DNA from 4 places in the Macrococcus sp. CoH-51_TC_04 genome. Region 3 is predicted to be linked to each of the others. Evidence: riboswitches for the same ligand, from Rfam matches in the RefSeq annotation. Region 3 holds a riboswitch; each other region holds the start of a gene.
What was found. A riboswitch is a leader RNA that binds a small molecule or an ion and turns the genes downstream of it on or off. The one in region 3 is predicted to bind S-adenosylmethionine.
Positions count from the first base shown of each region.

Region 1 (5,131 bases), on a different contig from region 3:
GTTACATTAAGTAATGGATTGGTAGGAGTTTCGATATAAAGCATCTTAGTATTCTCATTGATTGCCGCTTCAACTGCTTCGATATCGGTTGTGTCAACGAATGTTGATTTAATACCGATGCGTTCGAAGACTTTTGTGAAGACGCGATAAGTTCCGCCGTATACATCGCTACCAACAACGATATGATCGCCAGCATTGAGTAACATGATTACAGAAGATATTGCAGCCATACCTGAACCAAATGCAAAGCCAGCATCACCTGATTCCAAGTCACTGATTAATGATTCTAATGCTGTACGTGTTGGATTTGCTGAACGAGAATATTCATAGCCTTGACGCATATTCCCGATGCCATCTTGTTTGTAGGTACTTGTTTGGTAAATTGGAGGGTTTACAGCTCCAGTGTATTCATCTATTGTATTTCCACCATGAATCATCATTGTTTTCTTTTGCATAATCTATTCTCCTTTAATATCAAATATTTGTTGTGATAAGTATCGCTCAGCTGCATCAGGGAATATTACGACGATATTGCTATCAGTCATATTTTCTTGGGTTTTAAGTGCGGCATGTAGCGCGGCTCCGCTTGAAGAACCGACAAGAAGACCTTCTTTTTGGGCAAGTTCTGAGACACGTGTAAAGGCATCGATATCAGAAATTGTTTCAACGGCATCGATTAAATCTTTATCTAAGAACACGGGCCATTTTTCAACGCCGATGCCTTCTGTGCGGTGACTACCAGATTCTCCACCATTTAATATCGAACCTTCAGGCTCTACGATAACGCGATGACTTTCTTTGAAGTGCTTTGCAAGACCTGTAAATGTTCCTCCACTGCCTGCACCAGCAACGATTGCATCAACCTTCCCAGCATCTCTTTTTATCTCCTTTGCCAGTTTATCGTAGCTTGAAGGATTATCTGCTGATTCAAATTGATTTGTATAGAATGCACCGGTTTCTTGAGCGAATTTCAGCGCTTCTTCGCGTGCGAAGAGCATTCCTTTTTCTGTAGGGGTATTTACGATTTCAGCCCCTAATGCATGCATGATGCTTTGTTTTTCGATGCTGAATTTCTCGGGAACATAGACATGTAGCTTTAATCCATACTGTTGACAGATGAGTGCAAGACCAATTCCTGTATTACCAGCTGTAGCTTCAACAACTGTACCGTTTTGAATATCACCACGAAGTAAAGCCTGTTCTAAAATGTTGACACCCAGTCTGTCTTTTACAGAGCCGCCCAGATTATAGAACTCAAGTTTTGCAAATAGACGGTTTCCTTTATTCAGTGGAAAATGCTTAAGTTCCACTAGCGGTGTATTACCGATTAAATCAGCAGGAGTTTTTACTTTTTTTTTAGTTAATATTTGAAGATGAGCGAAACGATTCATCTGAGTGGATTGATAATCAAATCCCAAGTCGTTGGCAATCTCTTCCATTGTCTCCTTTAATGGATAATATTCTCTTTCCAGATCTTCGACAAGATTATGGTAACCTCGTGCGTCATAATGTGATTTAATCTGTTCTTTTTCATCTAAGGAATTGAACATTGTGTCCAATATAATGATGTTTCCATCTTCGGAGAGAAGCGGCTTATAAAGGGCAATCGCTTCTTTCTTTTCTTTATCTGTAAGGTGGTGAAAAGCAAAAGAAGAAATAAATGTATCTTTTTCTCTAGCATTGAAGTTCAGGAAATCGCCACGTTCGAACGTAATACCTGTCTTAGCCTCACCTAACTTTGTCATATCAATACTTGGTTCTACAGCCTGTACGTCCAATCCGCGCTGTAATAACATGTTTGTTAAATTCCCAGTTCCAGGACCAAATTCTGTTACGCGTTTTCCTGCGTGTTTTGTTGCTTCTTCTATCATAAAATCATAGTTTGAGAATACATCTTTATATTCGGGATTTTGTCCTGTTACAGCATCATCATAATCTGATGCCCATGCTTTAAAGATGTCCATAAAAGGTAAACTCATCGGTACACTCCTAATATTATTATTCTTATCAGATAACTCGGGATTAATAATATCATGAATTTATTATTTACTCAATATAATAGTTTGTGAATTTGTGTGCAAAGAAGTATAATATTTTAAAATGTATCTAAAGAAGGAGGGGAAAGGATGAAACAAGTGATGATAGTACCTTACGATAGTATATGGCAGCACCTTTATATAGGCGAAAAGAAAAGAGTGCTTCAGAAGTTAAAAAATATTAGTGCGATTCATCATATTGGGTCTACTGCGGTACCAGGTATGGACGCACGTGCGACGATAGATATTGCTGTAGAGGTGAAGCATGATATTGAAGAACTAAAGTTAGCTGAACTTGGATATCATTTAATCTGTAAAGAAGTATGTTATAAAGTATATGCTACAAAGGATCATCAATTTCATCTTTTTGTGTATAAAGAGGCAGATGAAGAATTATTGAAACGCATTAAGTTAAGAGATTATTTTCGAACATTTTCAAGTGAGAGAGATCGTTATAGTGCGTTCAAATGGGAACTTGCAAGAATTTATCCTTTTGATTTCTCTTCGTATAAAAAGGCGCGGGACATCTTCTTGACTGTAATTGAAGTTAAAGCGATGAACTGGAACGGATCGAACGAAGTACAGATATTCGGATAATATCTGAAAAATAAGTTATCTTATTGACAATCATGCTTTAAAGCTCTAATATAATTGATAACAATTAAACACTTATCGAGACGGACGGAGGGACAGGCCCGCTGATGTCCAGCAACCTGCAATATGTAAGGTGCTAATTCCTGCAGCTTATGCTGACAGATAAGACGTATAGACATCCTTATCTGAGGGTGTCTTTTTTATTAAGTGGACTTAATTGAATTTAATTAAGGGGTAATGACGATGAATGAACAAAATGTACTTAACTATATTGAATATAATAAAGAGGAATTTATTAAAATAAGCCACCAGATTCACGAACGCCCGGAACTTGGAAACGAAGAGTATTTTGCGTCTAGTTTACTCATCAAGACTTTATATAACGAAGGATTCACAATTGAGCGTGATATCGCAGGCCACGAGACAGGATTCATTGCGACATTTGAAAGTGAACATGAAGGACCGACGATTGCATTCTTAGCGGAATACGATGCTCTGCCTGGACTTGGTCATGCATGCGGACATAATATTATCGGAACATCAAGTGTGCTTGCAGGCGTGAGCATTAAAGAATATGTTGAAACGCACGGTGGTACGATTAAAGTATTTGGTACACCAGCTGAAGAGGGTGGTGTGAATGGTAGTGCAAAGGCGTCGTATGTTAAAGCTGGATTATTCTCTGAGTGCGATGTTGCTTTGATGATACATCCAGGACACGAGTCATATCGTACGGTGCCTACACTTGCTGTAGATGTATTTGAAGTCGAGTTCTTCGGTAAGACCGCACATGCTTCTGAGAATGCTCATAATGGGATTAACGCACTGGACGCAATGATCAGTTTCTTTAACGGGATTGCGCAGCTTCGTCAGCATATTCGAAAATCTGATAAAGTACATGGTGTAATATTGGATGGCGGCAAGAGCGCGAATATTATCCCGGATTACACGAAGGCAAGATTCTACACGCGCGCAATGAGTCGCAAGGAACTAGATGTGTTAACCGGCAAAGTTGAACGTGTTGCTGAAGGTGCTGCACTTACTGCGGGTGCAGAGTATAAGCTGAATCACATTCAAAATGGAGTAAATGAATTTATTCGTAATGATTTGTTAGATGATCTATTTGAACGTCATGCTAAAAAGCACAATGAGGTAATATTACATGATGATTTTGGTTTTGGATCAACAGATACAGGGAATGTGAGTCATGTTATCCCAACAATTCATCCGCATATAAAAATTGGGCCTTCAAGCCTAGTAGGGCATACTGTTGAATTTAAAGATGCTGCTGGTAGTGCACATGGAGATCATGCACTGATTCAAGGTGCTAAAATAATGGCGACGATGGCATTAGAACTCATTGATAATCCGGATGAATTAAAAGCGATAAAAAATTTACATACAGTGTTGAAGGGGAAAGTCTATGACCACCAATAAATTAAATATTTCACTTACGATGCGTGATCTGTATGGTGATAATGTGCTTTACACATCACGACCAAGCTATGGTTTTAATCCGTGGCTACAGCCTGAAGAACATCAGTCGAATTTATTAAGTGCCAGAGAATTAATCATTGCAGAGATGCCTGTTATTGTTCATAAAGCAACGGTAACTGAGAAGACATGTGAATTATTTGGCGCAGCGGGAGTAGCGATGCCCAAAACATATATCACGTATGAAACACGTGAAGAGTATGAAAAGGCTTTAAAAGAATATGCCGAGACAGGAAAGATATTCTTCCAATATGCGCACGAGACTGATATTGTGGACAATGATGATTATGTTGTACCACGAGACATATTTCTAGATTTAAACAACAAATCACTCATCCATAAATGGACGGGTGGAGAGTATCTTCCAAAACGCGAAATTGTAAAAATTGATGATTTCCAAACACGTGTACGTGAATGGACGCTTCCTTTTGTTATTAAGCCGGGTGACGAACATCCGACAGCAGGTGGATATGGTGTGATGCTATGTTATACAGAAGATGATGTGGAAAGTTCGATAAAACGCGTGCAGGCGGCAAGTGGTACCGAGCAGTTGATTATCGAACAATTTGTTGAACCTATTAAAAATTACTGCGTACAATATGCGTATAGCGAAGAGAAGGGCATCACATTTTTGGGTGCATCGCTTCAGATGGTAGAAAAATACGGTAAATACAGAGGTAATACAACAGATAGGAATGTACCTGAATCTGTAATTGAAGCCGGTAGAAAGATTATGAAGAATGGTGTCGATGCGGGCTATAAAGGGATTGCAGGATTTGATATATTAGTAGATAAAGATGATAATCTGTTTGCAATTGATTTAAACTTCAGACAAAATGGATCAAGTTCATTATTGTTACTGGATGATGTACTAAAAGGGGACTATAAAAAGTTCCTTGCCTATTACTCTGATGGTGATAATGCAGCATTCTATGAAACAATTTTAAACGAAGTAAAGAGTGGTAACTTATTCCCATTAGCATATTATGATGGAGATTATAGAGATAAAA
Region 1 covers NZ_JBVGOY010000006.1:72,512-77,642, forward strand. Annotated here, with positions in the region: gene ACZ2V4_RS07165 (bifunctional cystathionine gamma-lyase/homocysteine desulfhydrase) at 1-455, opposite strand, end outside; gene ACZ2V4_RS07170 (PLP-dependent cysteine synthase family protein) at 459-1,391, opposite strand; partial or broken gene ACZ2V4_RS07175 (class I SAM-dependent methyltransferase) at 1,575-1,979, opposite strand; gene ACZ2V4_RS07180 (GrpB family protein) at 2,127-2,633, shown strand; SAM riboswitch class I at 2,703-2,799, shown strand; gene ACZ2V4_RS07185 (M20 family metallopeptidase) at 2,868-4,064, shown strand; gene ldmS (L-aspartate--L-methionine ligase LdmS) at 4,051-5,131, shown strand, end outside.
Region 1: it holds a riboswitch for S-adenosylmethionine, as region 3 does, so the genes downstream of both, ACZ2V4_RS07185 (M20 family metallopeptidase) here and ACZ2V4_RS08195 (aminotransferase class I/II-fold pyridoxal phosphate-dependent enzyme) in region 3, are expected to answer to the same signal.

Region 2 (5,131 bases), on a different contig from region 3:
CAAAAAGGAAGTTATTATATAATAAAACTTCAAACTCTTTAAAATCTAATAAAACTCTTTAATAAGGGTTTATAATAGGTTTTTTACATATATTTTTGTTATATTCACATAATAAAAATATATGTAATTATACTCTAAAAATTTTGCTATTTTGTGACATAAATCACTGTATTTTGTGAATGTTTTCATACGGTGAATTTTTATAATGAAACTTTCGAGAGTATATTGTCTTTTTTATTCTCTAAAAACACATTGTATAAATAGAACAATTATACTTATAACACATTGTTTCTATATAGAAGTCGAAGTCACAAATGATTAACTAAACTTAAAACGTCTTACAGATTTCCTGTAAGACGTAGTTTATTAGTATTGTTATAAAACAAAGATATGGCGCGCTTCGTCTACGACCTACTAAAAAAGCGGAAGAATTTCCTGTAGTAGCTCACATTCTATAATATTCTTCAATTCTGATTGTACAAAAAAAGCAATCCCATCAGGATTGCTTTTAGTTATTCTTCATCCATGGCTGGTATGCTACGTTTGATGCTTCACAAGCAAGTTTGTCTTTATCACGATCATGTTTCTTGTTATAAGAGATATGATGAATTGTCACGCCATATGGATAGGATTTTTTCATTGCCGTACAATTTTTAAATGTCTTCGGTGCACCTTTACGATATTTTGAAGTTGGATAGCCAGCTTTTGTTGCAGGCTGTTTCGCAACTGGTTTTGCAGCTGGCTTAGGTGCTAGTTTTGATGCTTGTTTAACGACGGGCTTCTTCGGATTATAGATAAATCCTTCACCACGTGTATTCACATACCCAGGAATCGACCAGATACGAAGTTTCTTAGCCTTCGCAACCGACTCGGTTTTCTTAAGTGCATTTAGATAATACTTCTGAGAATAGACGTAGCCTATACGTGCATATCCTGAACGTACCATTTCATCATTGACTAAACGATTGTTGGCATATAGATATACAAGATGACGGCCATAACGGTCTGTCTTTTGATTGTTATCATACTGCATCGAAAGATTCGCATAACGTAAGTAGCTATCCAAATACTTCCCCGCTTCTACCGCATATGGCTGGACAGGTTTCTTTGGATCCTTCGATTCAGGTGTATCAATAAGCAACAAACGAAGTGTGATTGCTTTATTACCTTGCTTAACACGTACAGTATCACCATCAACTACTGATACAAACTTCACCGGAATTTTCTTTGAAATGGCGTGTGATTGAGTAGCTGGATAAAAAGAAAACAATAATAATAAAATAGTAAAAATTTTAATACGCTTCATTTTTTCCTCCAGAATAATTTATTTTACTATTATTATAATCAACTTGTACGAAAAAGATAGACTATAATTTAATATTTTTTATTTTTTTGTTAAAATATAGAAAATACTGTTAGGAGTCTTGATAATGGTGATTAAAGTCTTATTCTTATTCAACTTTATAATCATATCCATCGTTTGGGTCGCTGGCAGCTTGATATTTGCAGCGACAGGAAATAGAAGTTTATCAGAAGCATATGTCGATGGCCTCGGTGTATGTGCATTTTACTACTTCTTCTTAAGCGTGTTTGTATATATATTCTATATTAGAAAGAAGGTTCCGGAATGATTGAAGAGCAAAAGAAAAATAAAATTGAAATGGTACAAAATATATTCCTAGGGTTATTAGGACTTGGTTTAATAATTAAAATATTTATCCCTGTGTTTGAATATGTTATGGACATTGCAGCAGTTGGTTTAGTGACTACACTGCTTTATAAAGCAACGCTGGAAAAACATACAGGTAAAGCCTTTTTATATTCATTGCTGTTACTTTTAATATTTATATTAATATTTACACAACGTATGAATTAAAATAACCATCCCATAAATTATTTATGGGATGGTTATTTTTCACATATATCCACGCAATAATGCCAGACACGATATAGAGTACAATTATACTCTATGCGATTATAATTTTAATTGTCTTATTCGTTACTTACCATACCACTCTGCTTCCGATATCACTTCATTTATATCGAAGTCGTGTGCATATTCTCGTTCAAACTCACGCTTGATCCATTCAATGACTGATGTATCTTCAGAGATGATATCAATATAGAATGGACTGAGTCTAATGAAAGTCTGCTCGTTATACAAATAACTGATAAATGGATGGTTTTCTTTAACTTTCGTATATTTGATATAGTTTACCGCATCTGATTGACTCAGATGATTAATATTCGCCATCATCACTACTAGATCATAGTGCTTCTGTTCTATCTTATATTCCTGATAATTTGAAATATTCAATACTGTCCATAACCTGAAATTACATTTATTGTAGGCACTTGATAAATATAATAAATTAACATCTCCACCAAAGATATGACCCACTAATCTTCGATATTTAAAATACGTTAAACGCGATTCGTAAAACCTCACGCGATGTTGATTCTTAAACTGCATGAATGGCGACAACTGTTTATTTAAAATATCATATCCAGCACTAATAATAGATGACATGGTGTCACTCCTTCCACTATAATCCATATTTTAATAATATATATATTTTTCAACTTTAGCAAAGTATGTTATAATAAATATACAAAAAAATAGCTCGTATCTTATTTAGAGTAGGTGGAGGGACTTGGCCCTATGAAACCTCAGCAGCAGGCTTATGCACTGTGCTAATTCCAACAAGATGTAATCTTGAAAGATAAGAAGTTCTTAACAAAGCTCTTCTTACTTTAAGATGAGCTTATTTTTATTGTAATCATTTTATAAGGAGTGTTTTGTATGAGAACAAGAGCAGATGTATTAGCAGAATTGTATGAGGTAAGAAAGAGAAAGCCGAATTCCTATGCTTCTAATATGCATAAGGTCGGCAAGATCAATGAGCTGGAACGTGAACTTAGAGAAATCGAAACAGAGCACCAGCTTCCTTCCGTCAGTAAAGAACGAGAGAAGAAAATAGAGTTTGTCGTAGAGGGCCTAAAGATTACGATAGAGCATATATAGAAAAAGGAAATCTCAGTGATTGATCATCACTGAGATTTCCTTCTATATTTAAACGCTTGCTATCATCTATTCAGGCTTAAGTATAACTTTGATATTGTTGTCTTTCTTCTTATCGAATACTTTATAAGCTTCATCAGCTTTTTCTAGCGGGAAAGTATGGGTGATGATCTCTGTAGGATCAAATACTTCGTCTTTAATCATCTGATAGAGTTTAGGCATCAAGTGAATTACAGGTGCTTGTCCACTTGTCACCCTAACGTTACGGTTAAAGATCAGATCAAGCGGGAAATTATCTGCAGGAGTACCGTAGATTCCGGTAAGCTGGATTGTACCAAATTTTCTTACAGATTCAGCAGCTGTAATGATCGGGCTAATTGTGCCACGTTGCTGAGAACGTCTTGATAACTTCGGTTCTGGACTTGATTGTTGCCCGTCCATACCTACACAGTCAATGACAACATCTGCGCCACCTTGTGTCTTTTCTTTAAGCAACTTTCCAATTTCTTTCTCTTCATCAAAGTTATACACTTCAGCACCGTTATACTTTTTCGCATGATCAAGACGGTGTTGTACATTATCGATTGCAATAACTCTTTCAGCACCTTTTAATTTTGCGAACTTCTGTGCCATTAATCCAATAGGACCACAACCTAACACAATTACAGTGTCTCCTGGTTTAACGCCTGCATGTTCTACACTCCAGTATGCAGTAGGTGCAACGTCTGATAAGAATAATACCTGCTCATCCTTTAAGTTATTATCTGGCACCTTAAATGAAGAGAAGTCAGCATGTGGTACTCTTAAATACTCTGCCTGTCCACCCCAATGATTGCCATGAAGGTTACCGAAACCAAATAATCCGCCGTTATCTAACTTCCAGTTAGCAGGCGTCTCATTAGAATTATCACATTGAGATTCCATGTCATGCTGACAGTAGAAACATTCACCACAGCCAATATTAAAAGGAATAACGACACGATCACCCTTCTTCAGGTTCTTTACATCCTTACCTACTTCTTCGACAATCCCCATAGGTTCATGTCCGATAACAAAACCAGGTTCCATGAATAAATCACCTTGGTGATATAAATGTAAATCTGATCCACAAATACCTGAAGCTGTTATCTTAATAATCGCATCAGTGGATTCGATAATCTTAGCATCTTCGACTTCTTTCGTTACCATCTTCTTGTGTCCTTGATAAGTTACTGCTTTCATATATAGAAACCCCCATCTAGTACAAATTTTGAATCTGTTACTATATACCTCTTTTACATATTTCAAAACATGTATTTTATGAAAGTGTATGCCTAAGCAAGCATACAATAGAAGAGAGACGGTGGCGGAGTAAGTAAGAAAATTTAAAAGTAAGGATTACTGTTACTATCATAATATCTTTATTTCTTTAAATTCCTAGCATCATTAAAATCCGCTCCACCAAAGGCCGCTTTTTCATAAGTTTCGTCTTCTCTCCCCTTTAGACCCGGTGCATCAAAATCAGTATTACCCGTGCGGCCAGCAGGATTATGTTCACCATGGTGCTTTGGTGGCCAGTTATTATTTCTCTCGGTCATAATATTTTCTCCTTTGCATTTAAAATTTAAATTTCATATATTGTATTGAAAGTAAAAATTAAAACACAAATTGTAACTATCCTATATTTATTACATTAAAATAAATTTCATATTATACGATAATTTTCAATATACAACAATGATTTATCAGCCATTTGTACAGTCCACCTAAATAGATAGTCCCATAAAAATATTCCCGCTTTCGATATCACATATATAATTTTTTATCGAAAAACAATAAATTTATTGTTTTTCGATAAATATAATGTTATATTTTTATTGATAAACGATAAAGGAGAGATTTTAATGAATAAAAGTATCACATCTTTAAAGTTCACAAAGTACTTTGTAATTTTAGCATTTATTGTCACACTACTTACTTCTATAGTGACGATTTCAGAATTCTTCTCAAATTCAATTAGTAATGATCTATGGCATTTTTCAAATCGAGGTTTATATTACTTTGGAATCTATATTATTCAATGCATAATTTTATTAATGATTTTAATATTCACTTTTCAACTTATGCAAA
Region 2 covers NZ_JBVGOY010000002.1:185,616-190,746, forward strand. Annotated here, with positions in the region: gene ACZ2V4_RS03850 (thermonuclease family protein) at 509-1,306, opposite strand; gene ACZ2V4_RS03855 (hypothetical protein) at 1,431-1,631, shown strand; gene ACZ2V4_RS03860 (hypothetical protein) at 1,628-1,876, shown strand; gene ACZ2V4_RS03865 (hypothetical protein) at 2,000-2,530, opposite strand; SAM riboswitch class I at 2,629-2,730, shown strand; gene ACZ2V4_RS03870 (hypothetical protein) at 2,804-3,025, shown strand; gene ACZ2V4_RS03875 (zinc-dependent alcohol dehydrogenase) at 3,092-4,243, opposite strand; gene ACZ2V4_RS03880 (hypothetical protein) at 4,423-4,599, opposite strand; gene ACZ2V4_RS03885 (hypothetical protein) at 4,906-5,131, shown strand, end outside.
Region 2: it holds a riboswitch for S-adenosylmethionine, as region 3 does, so the genes downstream of both, ACZ2V4_RS03870 (hypothetical protein) here and ACZ2V4_RS08195 (aminotransferase class I/II-fold pyridoxal phosphate-dependent enzyme) in region 3, are expected to answer to the same signal.

Region 3 (5,131 bases):
CAGAAAAGGCCATTATTGGAGCATTGTTTGCAGTGATCATGATACTCGTGTTCCTTAGAAATATCCGTTCAACGATGATTGCTGTCGTATCCATTCCGATGTCTATATTAATGGCAATGTTAATCCTTAAACAGATGGATATTTCACTTAATATTATGACGCTTGGAGCGATGACGGTTGCAATTGGACGTGTTATTGATGACTCTATCGTCGTTATCGAAAATATATTCCGACGTATGTCTGACCCTAAAGAGAAATTGCGTGGCTCTGAGTTAATTAGCAGCGCGACTAAAGAGATGTTTATACCGATTATGAGTTCAACGATGGTCACAATTGCAGTATTCTTACCACTTGGACTGGTGTCAGGTTCTATCGGTGAAATCTTTAGACCTTTTGCTTATACAGTCGTATTTGCATTGTTGGCCTCATTATTAATTGCAATTACGATTGTACCGATGCTTGGACATACATTCTTTAAGAATGGTATTAAAGGGCATCATGATGATGAAGCAAAGGTAGGGCGTATTGCAAGTTTCTATCATAACGTATTAGAGTGGTCTTTAAAACACAAGCTTATCGTCTCACTATTAAGTATCGGCCTTCTCCTTGGTAGCTTGTTCTTAACGCCGTTTCTAGGGACGTCATTCATTTCAACAGGGGAAGATAAGTTTCTTGCATTAACTTACAAGCCTAAACCTGGTGAAACTGAAGAAGAGGTTGTAAAAAAAGGTGAGCAAGTTCAGAAAACTTTAGCTGAGAATAACGATGTAGTAAATATTCAGTACTCAGTTGGAGGAGAAAATCCATTTAACCCGGTTGCTACTAACGATATGGCAATGATGGTTGAATATAAGAAGGATACACCAAAGTGGGAAAGTGAAGCGGAACGTGTATTGAACAAAATCGCTTCTTTCAAACATGAAGGAACTTGGAAGAACCAGGATTTTGCAACGGGTGGTTCGACCAATACAGTAACGGTTACTGTTAACGGTCCATCGATGAATGAAATAAGACCGGTTACAGAGCAGCTTGAGAAAGAAATGAAAGACGTTAATACTGTTACGAATGTAAGTTCATCATTAACGGATAGTTATGATGCATATACATTAAAGGTAGATCATAACAAGTTATCTGAACGCGGACTAACTGCAGGTCAGATTGCAATGGCATTAAATCAACGTAGTGATAATAAAGTTGTCACTAAAATAGGTGATAATGGCAAGTCGACAGATGTTGTTCTGACAAAAGAAAAAGAATCAAAATGGACAAAAGATAAATTAGAGAATACAAAGATTACTTCACCACTCGGTAAAGAGATTAAGTTGAGCGATGTCGTAACGATTGAAGAAGGAAAGACGTCAGATACAATTAAACGTGAAGACGGTAATATATCGGCTACAGTAGAAGGTAAGATTAAAGGAAAAGATGTTAGCCAGGCTACACAAGATGTTGCAAAGAAAGTAAACGCATTAAAACACCCTTCAAATGTTGATGTACATATTGGAGGAACGAGTGAAGATATCGGCGAGAGCTTCTCTCAACTCGGACTTGCGATGCTTGCCGCTATCGGAATCGTTTACCTGATACTTGTACTGACATTTAAAGGAGGACTTGCTCCACTTGCCATATTATTCTCGTTACCGTTTACGATTATCGGGGTAATATTAGGACTTCTCGCGTTTGGAGAGACGCTTTCTGTACCATCGATGATTGGTATGCTCATGCTCATTGGTATCGTTGTTACGAATGCGATTGTGCTGATTGATCGCGTTATCAATAAAGAAGCAGAAGGATTATCAACACGTGATGCATTGCTTGAAGCAGCGATGACTCGTGTGCGTCCAATCTTGATGACTGCACTTGCTACAGTAGGCGCATTGTTACCATTACTGTTTGGAGGAGACGGCTCTGTGCTTATTTCTAAGGCACTCGCTGTAACAGTAATCGGTGGATTGACTTCTTCAACATTATTAACATTAATCGTTGTCCCTGTAGTGTATGAAATATTAATGAACTTGAAGCAGAGATTTACGAAAGATGAAAAAAAGATTAATCCATTTATACCAACGCATGATGCGTCAACACGTGTGCATATTAAAGATAATAGATAAAATATTCTGAATACAGTTGACGTATTGTTTGAACTATACTATAGTGATATCACCAATTAAATATTTCTTATCCAGAGAAGTGGAGGGAACTGGCCCTATGATACTTCAGCAACAGGCTTTAAGTACTGTGCTAAATCCAGCAAGCATATGCTTGGTAGATAAGTGCCACATCGGCGTCATTGCTACTGAAGCAATGACGCTTTTCTATTTTAAAAGGAGCGAATGTCTGTGAGTTCTAAATTATTAAGTTCAATACCTGAAAGTTATTTTGGTAAGACGATGGGTAGGAAGCTTGAAGTCGGGGATAAACCATTGATTAATACAGCAGTTGGTATCCCTGACCAACAAGTGGATCGTACGGTGCTGAAAGCTTTACAAGATGCCATTGTCAATCCTGATAACCATAGATACGGCGTATTCCGTGGCAAGGAGGCATTGAAGAAAGAGATTCAGAAGTTTTATAAAGATGTCTATGATGTTTCATTGGAGGATGATGAAATTTGTATTCTTTATGGTACGAAAAATGGTCTTGTTCATATCCCTACATGTGTCATTGAACCTGGTGAAGGTGTATTACTCCCTAATCCTGGATATACGGATTATCTTGCTGGTGTAAAGCTTGCTCGAGGATTACATTATGAATTGCCATTACACCCTGAAAATCATTACTTACCTGACTTTGATAATATAGATAAAGCGCAACTTAATAATACAAAGCTGATTTATCTTAACTATCCATCTAATCCAACTGGGGCAGTAGCGACTCAAGCATTCTTTGATGATACAATTATGCGTTTTAAAGATACTGAAACAAAGATCGTCCATGACTTTGCCTATGCAGCTTTTGGATTTAATGGTAAGAATCCAAGCATTCTTGCTTCACCTCATGCGAAAGAAGTTGCTGTAGAAATATATTCGTTATCTAAAGGCTTTAATATGTCCGGTGTACGTGTCGGATTTGCTGTAGGGAATAAAGAGATTGTGAGTGCTCTGAACTATTTTCAGGATCATACTCAAGTTGGTATGTGGGGCGTTGTACAAGATGCAGCGATAGCAGCACTTGAGCTAGGAGAACGATATCTAGAAAGTCAAAACAATATATTTAAAGCACGACGCGATAAAGTGACAGCGTATTTAAAACAACTTCAAATTCCATTTGAGCCGATGGACGGCGGTATATTTTTATGGGTACGAGTGCCAGACGGTTTTGACGGGGAAGCGTATACAGATTATTTATTAAAGCAAGAATCAATATTAGTAACTCCAGGAATCCCGTTTGGATCACGCGGTAAGAATTACATTAGAATCTCACTTGCGATTGATGATCTGTTGATAGATGAACTGCTTGAGCGCTTAAAAAATACAAAAGAATTATATATAAAATAAGAACTTACAAAGCATTACTTTGTAAGTTCTTATTTTATAGGTATATCGCACAAAGTACGATAATCATTAGCGCCATAACGATAGAGAAGAGATTAAGAATTAGCTTTGCTTTCTGGTCATTAAACTTAAATTTATAGTTAGAAATCTCTATATTTAAAAATAAACAAAGTGCAAGTAATGTAATCCAGAACTTTATCGTTCCAAGATGCATCAGTGCAACGAAGATGAAGACAACGAACACAGCACCAAGTATGATTCTTAAAAAATCCAGCAGACGCATGTTAATCATATAGATGCTTGTATAACTTACGATCAGATACATCATCATAAGTAAAATAATTAATATAATCATACGACTCTTCCTTTCTTATAATAAATAAATAGTAGGATTAAACCAAGTACGGAAGTGAGTGCACCGAAATAAAATGGCATTTCTAAATTTCTGGAAAGCAGTGCAGTAAATAACAAAGGACCGAGAATACGACCTAAACTATCCATACTGTAACTGATAGAAGTAAGTTTTCCCATTTTATTATTCGAAGTTTCTTTCGTCAATTGACTCGTCAGTAATGTTCTTACAAGGGCATTCCCAGACATAAGGAGCACAAGACAGAGTCCGGCATAAAATAAATTCATGGAAAAAGGCAGCATAATAAATGCAACAATTGTAATCAATTGTCCTGTTATGATCACTGGTTTTTCTTGACCGTGCTTCACTTTACGTAAGTACCCACCTTGTAATCCAGCATTAACAAGCCCGCCAATCATAAAGAGCATTCCCATTTGTGTTGCAGTAATATTAATCTTCTCTATTTCAAAGAGCTGAAATGAGCTCTCCATCCCACTCATCGTAAACGTCACAATAAATGTTGATAATAAGAGCATATAGATTGCCGGAGTTAACAGTTTAGTGTTCACAGTAGTCTGTTCTGTATCACTAGAACGCTGTAATGTTTCCTTAATAGTGAATAGACAGAACAAAGCAATAACGGTTAATATTGCAGCAGTTGCGAAATACGGAATCTGATAGCTGATTCCAGATAGTAGTCCTCCAACTGCTGGACCGAATATAAATCCAAGTCCAATCATCATCCCCATGAGTCCCATATATTTGTTGCGCTTTTCATGTGTGGTCATATCACTGACCATGCTCGTCGTAGTAGAGAAGCATGCCCCTGAGAATAGCCCTCCAAGAATTCGAGAGGTATAAAGCATAGGTAAGTTATCGATAAATAATCCGAATAATACGAAGCTTAAAGTAAAACCGATAAGTCCGATGATCAATATTTTCTTACGACCATATTTATCGGATAGATACCCCCAGACTGGTGCTACAATAAATGAAACGATGGAATAAGAGGCAAGCAGTAACCCCATATGAAATGCATTTAAATTTAAACTATGTACTAGAGCAGGTATTACAGGTATTACAATACTGAATCCAAAGTATATAAAGAACTGAATCATCATCAGCAGTTTAAATTGTTGTTTCATTGAATGCCCTCCTTAAAGCTATAGTACTATTGTAGCGAAAGTTAAGCTTAAATCCTATATTTTTATAATAAAAAAGAGCACTTACAGTTGTGCCCTTAATTGTGCAATCTGATTTTCGATTTCAACAAGTTTCTCTTCCA
Region 3 covers NZ_JBVGOY010000007.1:113,403-118,533, reverse strand. Annotated here, with positions in the region: gene ACZ2V4_RS08200 (efflux RND transporter permease subunit) at 1-2,111, shown strand, start outside; SAM riboswitch class I at 2,176-2,276, shown strand; gene ACZ2V4_RS08195 (aminotransferase class I/II-fold pyridoxal phosphate-dependent enzyme) at 2,334-3,497, shown strand; gene ACZ2V4_RS08190 (hypothetical protein) at 3,532-3,849, opposite strand; gene ACZ2V4_RS08185 (MFS transporter) at 3,846-4,991, opposite strand; gene ACZ2V4_RS08180 (SE1832 family protein) at 5,073-5,131, opposite strand, start outside.

Region 4 (5,131 bases), on a different contig from region 3:
ATCTTTAGTTTAACTGTATTGTTAGGCTTATTGATAAATAATTACTTAAGTCATACTGTTGGGACGATAGCACTGCTTATTTCCCCGGTAATTATGGGAACACTAATCTATACAACGCATATGGTATTATTCAAAGGTCTTTCGGAATATCCTACTGTGCTGCTTAATGATATTACGATACCTGTAAAATTTATGGAATTCGTGATTGCAGATCGCTATCACTTTGTCTATTTGGTCGTGGTGTTTGTAATATCAATCGTCATGATTGCACTTTCTTATTATGCATATATGCGACGTAAGAATGAGCGCATCAATGAACCTTATGCGAATCAGTTTATCTATTTGATTATTTATTTTATTATGCTGTTTATAGCGACCATGCTAGGAGGATTGATATTCAGCTCATTATTTAGTGAGATGAAGATTATATCACTCATCATCTATGCAATCGCATTTACAGTTGCGTTCATACTAATGGAAATGATTTCACAAAAGTCTGCTCGAATCACTTTCGATAAGCGACTTTATATCACTTCGTTCGCGATTGTAGCTGCTGCGTTGATATTAGTTTTTATTTCAGGATATATGCGTGAACAATTTATACCTGATAAAAAAGAAATCTCATCTGTCGCAACAACTTTTGAAGATGCTAATCAAATATACATGAATCAAAGTTTGCTGAACGATACGAAAGTAAGCAATCAAGCATTTATTGATAGTGTTGTCGATGCGCATAAACAATTAAAGAACGCAAAAAAAGATGTATATAACAATGATGTAGCAGTCCGTACGATACATATTCAGTATATTATGAATAATGGTCGAGTAGTTGATAGAAATTATGAAGTCTTTGAAAAAGATTATGATAACTACATTAAGCGTGTCAATACAGAAGGCAATATGAAAGCGCTAGTCACTGCACTTGATCTTAGTAAGCATAAAAAAGATCAAATTTCTATTACCCATGAAGTGAATAACGATTCATTTACGGGTGACAGCATGAATAACAAACAAAAAGAAAAGCTTATAAAAGTTCTGGAAACAAGTATTAAAGAAAGAAGTTTTAATTCAAATCTTGAAGCAGGAAAAACAAAGTATAGTATTACTTTCGATTATGAACATGTTAAATCGAATGGAATGGTTACCGAGTCTGGAAGTTATGACGTTCCGATTTCGATATACGATACGAAGTTAATACAATTTCTAATTGATGAGGAAATCATCTCTGAGCCGAGTGATGTACTAAAAGATGGCAACGTATATGAACTTCCACGAAAAACATCTTTTGAACATGTCAGAAATATTGAAACGATAAATGAAGTAAAAGGTGCGAAAAAAATAGACAGAAAAGAATTTAAACGCATGGTAAACGCACAGCAGATTGATTCAAAAGGGCAACGAATCTTCGTTATTGATAGCCCGGAAAAATCATTTATATTTATAAAATAAGCAGGGAACTCCCTGCTTTTTGTTATAATTTATATGAGGAGGTGTGCTATGGCGACAAAAAGGAAAGCAGTTCAGACAAGAAAGCAATCTACAGCTAAAAAGCGTCCTGTGAATAAAATGCGTAAGACAAAAAGATCAAGGTCAAAGTCAAAGTTTAAATTCAAGCATTTCGTTATTCTAGGATGTATCATTTATATATGCAGTGTCATCTATGGTGCGTTCAAACCATTGCCAGGTGGCGTCAGCAAATGGTTTGAATCAAGTAAGACAAATGATGTGAAACTACTTGTAGACAAAACGTATGAGAAAGAAAATCATATGTATTATAACCATGAAATATTCAATGAACAGTTGAAAACGATTCAAGAAGCAGATGATTTTATCATTTTAGATATGTTTTTATTCAACAATACATATGACGGACAAAAAAAATTCACAAAGCTGACAGAAACACTGACGCAAGCATTGATTGATAAGAAAAAGGAAAGTCCCAATATTCGCATCTACATGTTGACAGATCCCATCAATTCTTTTTATGGAAGCTATACACCAGAGCACTACAGAAAATTGCGCGATAACGGTATCGTACTCTATGAAACGAACCTTGTGAAACTAAGAGATTCCAATCCACTTTATTCCGGGTTATGGCGTCCGACATTAAGATGGTTCGGTAATAATGAGAACGGAATAATCACGAATATATTTTCTAAGGACGCACCAAATGTTACTGTAAGAGGATTCGGCAGATTGTTGAATATGAAAGCGAACCATAGAAAAACACTGGTCACTGAAGATGCAGCAATAATCTCAAGTAGTAACCCCCATGATCCGAGTGCCCATCATCAGAATATTGCAGTAAAAGTGACAGGTAAGCTACAGGAAGATTTGATAAAAAGTGAAGTGAGTGCACTTAATATGAGTGGCAGTAAGCTGTCCGCAAGTGACTTTAATATTACGCACCGTGCATATAGTAGTGACATGGACTATACTACAACATTAGTCACAGAAGGTAAGATTAAAGCTGCACTGCTCGAACAGATCAATATGACGAAAACGGGAGATCGTGTGAAAATGGGGATGTTCTATCTTTCTGACAGAGATATCATTAAAGCATTGATAAAAGCATCGAAACGAGGTGTCGGGATTCAGATGATACTGGATGTGAATAAAGAAGCATTTGGTAAGGAAAAACCTGGTATTCCAAATAAACCGGTCGCACATGAGCTAGTATCCAAATCAAATGATAGGATCCAAGTAAAATGGGCGGTAAGTCATGGTGAACAATTTCATGCGAAGTATACGTTATTCCAATATAAAGATAGCAAGACGAGTACACTGGTACTCGGTAGTGCTAATCTGACACGTCGTAATGTTGGGGACTACAATATGGAGACAGATGTTATTATTAGTGGACGCAGTGATCTTCCGGTCTTCCATCGACTGAATCGGGAATTTAGTGCGATGTGGAATAATGAACAGGCTTATGTTACAGACGATTATGAAGTGAAGAAAGATCCGTCATTTATTAAAGATGTCATATACAGAGTCCAAGAATTTACAGGAATATCAAGTTTCTAATATAAAAAAAGTTGAGTAAATTCTGAAAATACATTGACTTATAAATCTAACCCATGTAATATAAAAAACAACTTAATCATATTTTATCAAGAGAGACAGAGGGATATGGCCCGACGAAGTCTCAGCAGCAGACTCTTTAGAGAGCACTGTGCTAATTCCATCAAGCTTTAGCTTGGCAGATAAATGTTGACCGTCAAACGCTCATTTAGCTCAGGCTAAGTGAGCGTTTTTTATTTTAAGGAGGAAAGAATGAATGGGAATTATTGAAGTACGAGACGTGACGAAGGTTTATCGCACGAAAAAAGGTGACATCAATGCTTTAGACCATGTCAGCTTAACTATTGAAAAAGGTCAGGTCTTCGGTATTGTAGGATATTCAGGTGCGGGTAAATCTACTTTACTTAGACTGATCAATCGACTTGAAAAACCGTCGACAGGTCAAGTGTTTGTTGAAGGTAATGAGATTACAGCATTGAAAGAAAGTGCGCTTAGAAAACAGCGACAGAATATTGGAATGATCTTTCAGCAGTTCAACTTATTTAAATCGAAAACAGTCAGTGATAATATCCGATATCCATTAAAGCTGACAAAGAAATATAGCAAGCAGGAAATTGAGGCGCGAGTGGATGAACTCTTAAACTTTGTTGGCCTGAGTGACAAGAAAGATGACTATCCAAATCAACTTTCAGGAGGACAGAAGCAGCGTATTGGTATTGCAAGAGCCCTTGCAACTGAACCGGATATCTTATTATGCGATGAAGCAACGAGTGCCCTGGATCCAGAGACAACAGACGATATCCTGGAATTACTCAAGAAAATTAATCAGCGGCTCAATATTACGATCGTTATTATTACCCATGAGATGGAGGTCGTCAAAAAGATTTGTGATGAAGTGGCTGTAATGGAAAAAGGGAAGGTTGTTGAGCAGAATAAAGTGTTCGAGTTATTCACTTCACCGCAGCATGCAACAACAAAACGATTTGTCCACAGTGTGCTGAATGATGATATCCCTAAAGATATTGACATTAGTAATCGACGTTTATATCGTTTTATATTCAATCATGAACAAATATTAAAACCGGCACTAAGTGAAGTTGGACGTCAGTATCATGTAGATTTCAATATTTTATACGGCGGTATAACGGAGTTAACCGATAAGTTATTTGGTAATTTACTGATTGAAGCGGTCGGACAACCAGAACATATAAACAGTGCGCTAGACGATCTCATACAAAAAGGCATTAAAGTAAAGGAGGTTGAAGGATTTGAAAACTGATATTACGACGTTCTATCCCGTTATTATCGAACAGACAATTAATACACTGATCATGGTTGCGATCACGTTAATCTTTGCAACGCTCATTGGACTACCAATTGGCATACTGCTTTATGCAACAGCAAAAGGTAATATACTCGAGAATAAAGTAGTGAACAGTATATTGAACGCCATTATTAATACGATACGCCCAATACCTTTCATCATATTTCTAGTAGCATTGATTCCGATAACCCGAATTCTAGTCGGGACATCTATCGGCATCTGGGCAGCAATATTTCCGATGACACTTGCAGCCTCGCTTTCTATCGCTCGAATTGTAGAAAATAACATCGTGTCTGTAGATAGAGGAGTCATTGAAGCAGCTGAAGCAATGGGATCAAGCAAGTTCGACATACTGTTCAAAGTACTCATCCCAGAAGCGGCAGGCGCTTTAATATTAGGTCTTACATTTACAACTGTATCTTTAATAGAATTCTCAGCTGTGGCAGGACTTGTTGGTGCAGGTGGAATTGGATATTTAGCATTTACTTATGGATATCAAAGATTTGACGTGCTGATCATGTTTATAACAGTCGTCATTCTGATTATATTAGTACAAATTACACAATTTATCGGTAACAAAGTAGCAAGCATATATACAAGTAGATTATAAAAGGAGAAAAAAATATGAAAAAATTATTGGTATTATTATTATCGTTAGTGGTTGTACTTGCAGCATGTGGAGGAAAAGAGGATAAAGATAAGACAGTAAAAATCGGTGTTACAGGTATAGATTCAAAGGTATGGGAAGTTGTTAAAGAAGAAGCGAAAAAAGAAGGCATTAAT
Region 4 covers NZ_JBVGOY010000004.1:2,749-7,879, forward strand. Annotated here, with positions in the region: gene ACZ2V4_RS05020 (hypothetical protein) at 1-1,449, shown strand, start outside; gene ACZ2V4_RS05025 (phospholipase D family protein) at 1,498-3,027, shown strand; SAM riboswitch class I at 3,108-3,213, shown strand; gene ACZ2V4_RS05030 (methionine ABC transporter ATP-binding protein) at 3,287-4,303, shown strand; gene ACZ2V4_RS05035 (methionine ABC transporter permease) at 4,293-4,958, shown strand; gene ACZ2V4_RS05040 (MetQ/NlpA family ABC transporter substrate-binding protein) at 4,973-5,131, shown strand, end outside.
Region 4: it holds a riboswitch for S-adenosylmethionine, as region 3 does, so the genes downstream of both, ACZ2V4_RS05030 (methionine ABC transporter ATP-binding protein) here and ACZ2V4_RS08195 (aminotransferase class I/II-fold pyridoxal phosphate-dependent enzyme) in region 3, are expected to answer to the same signal.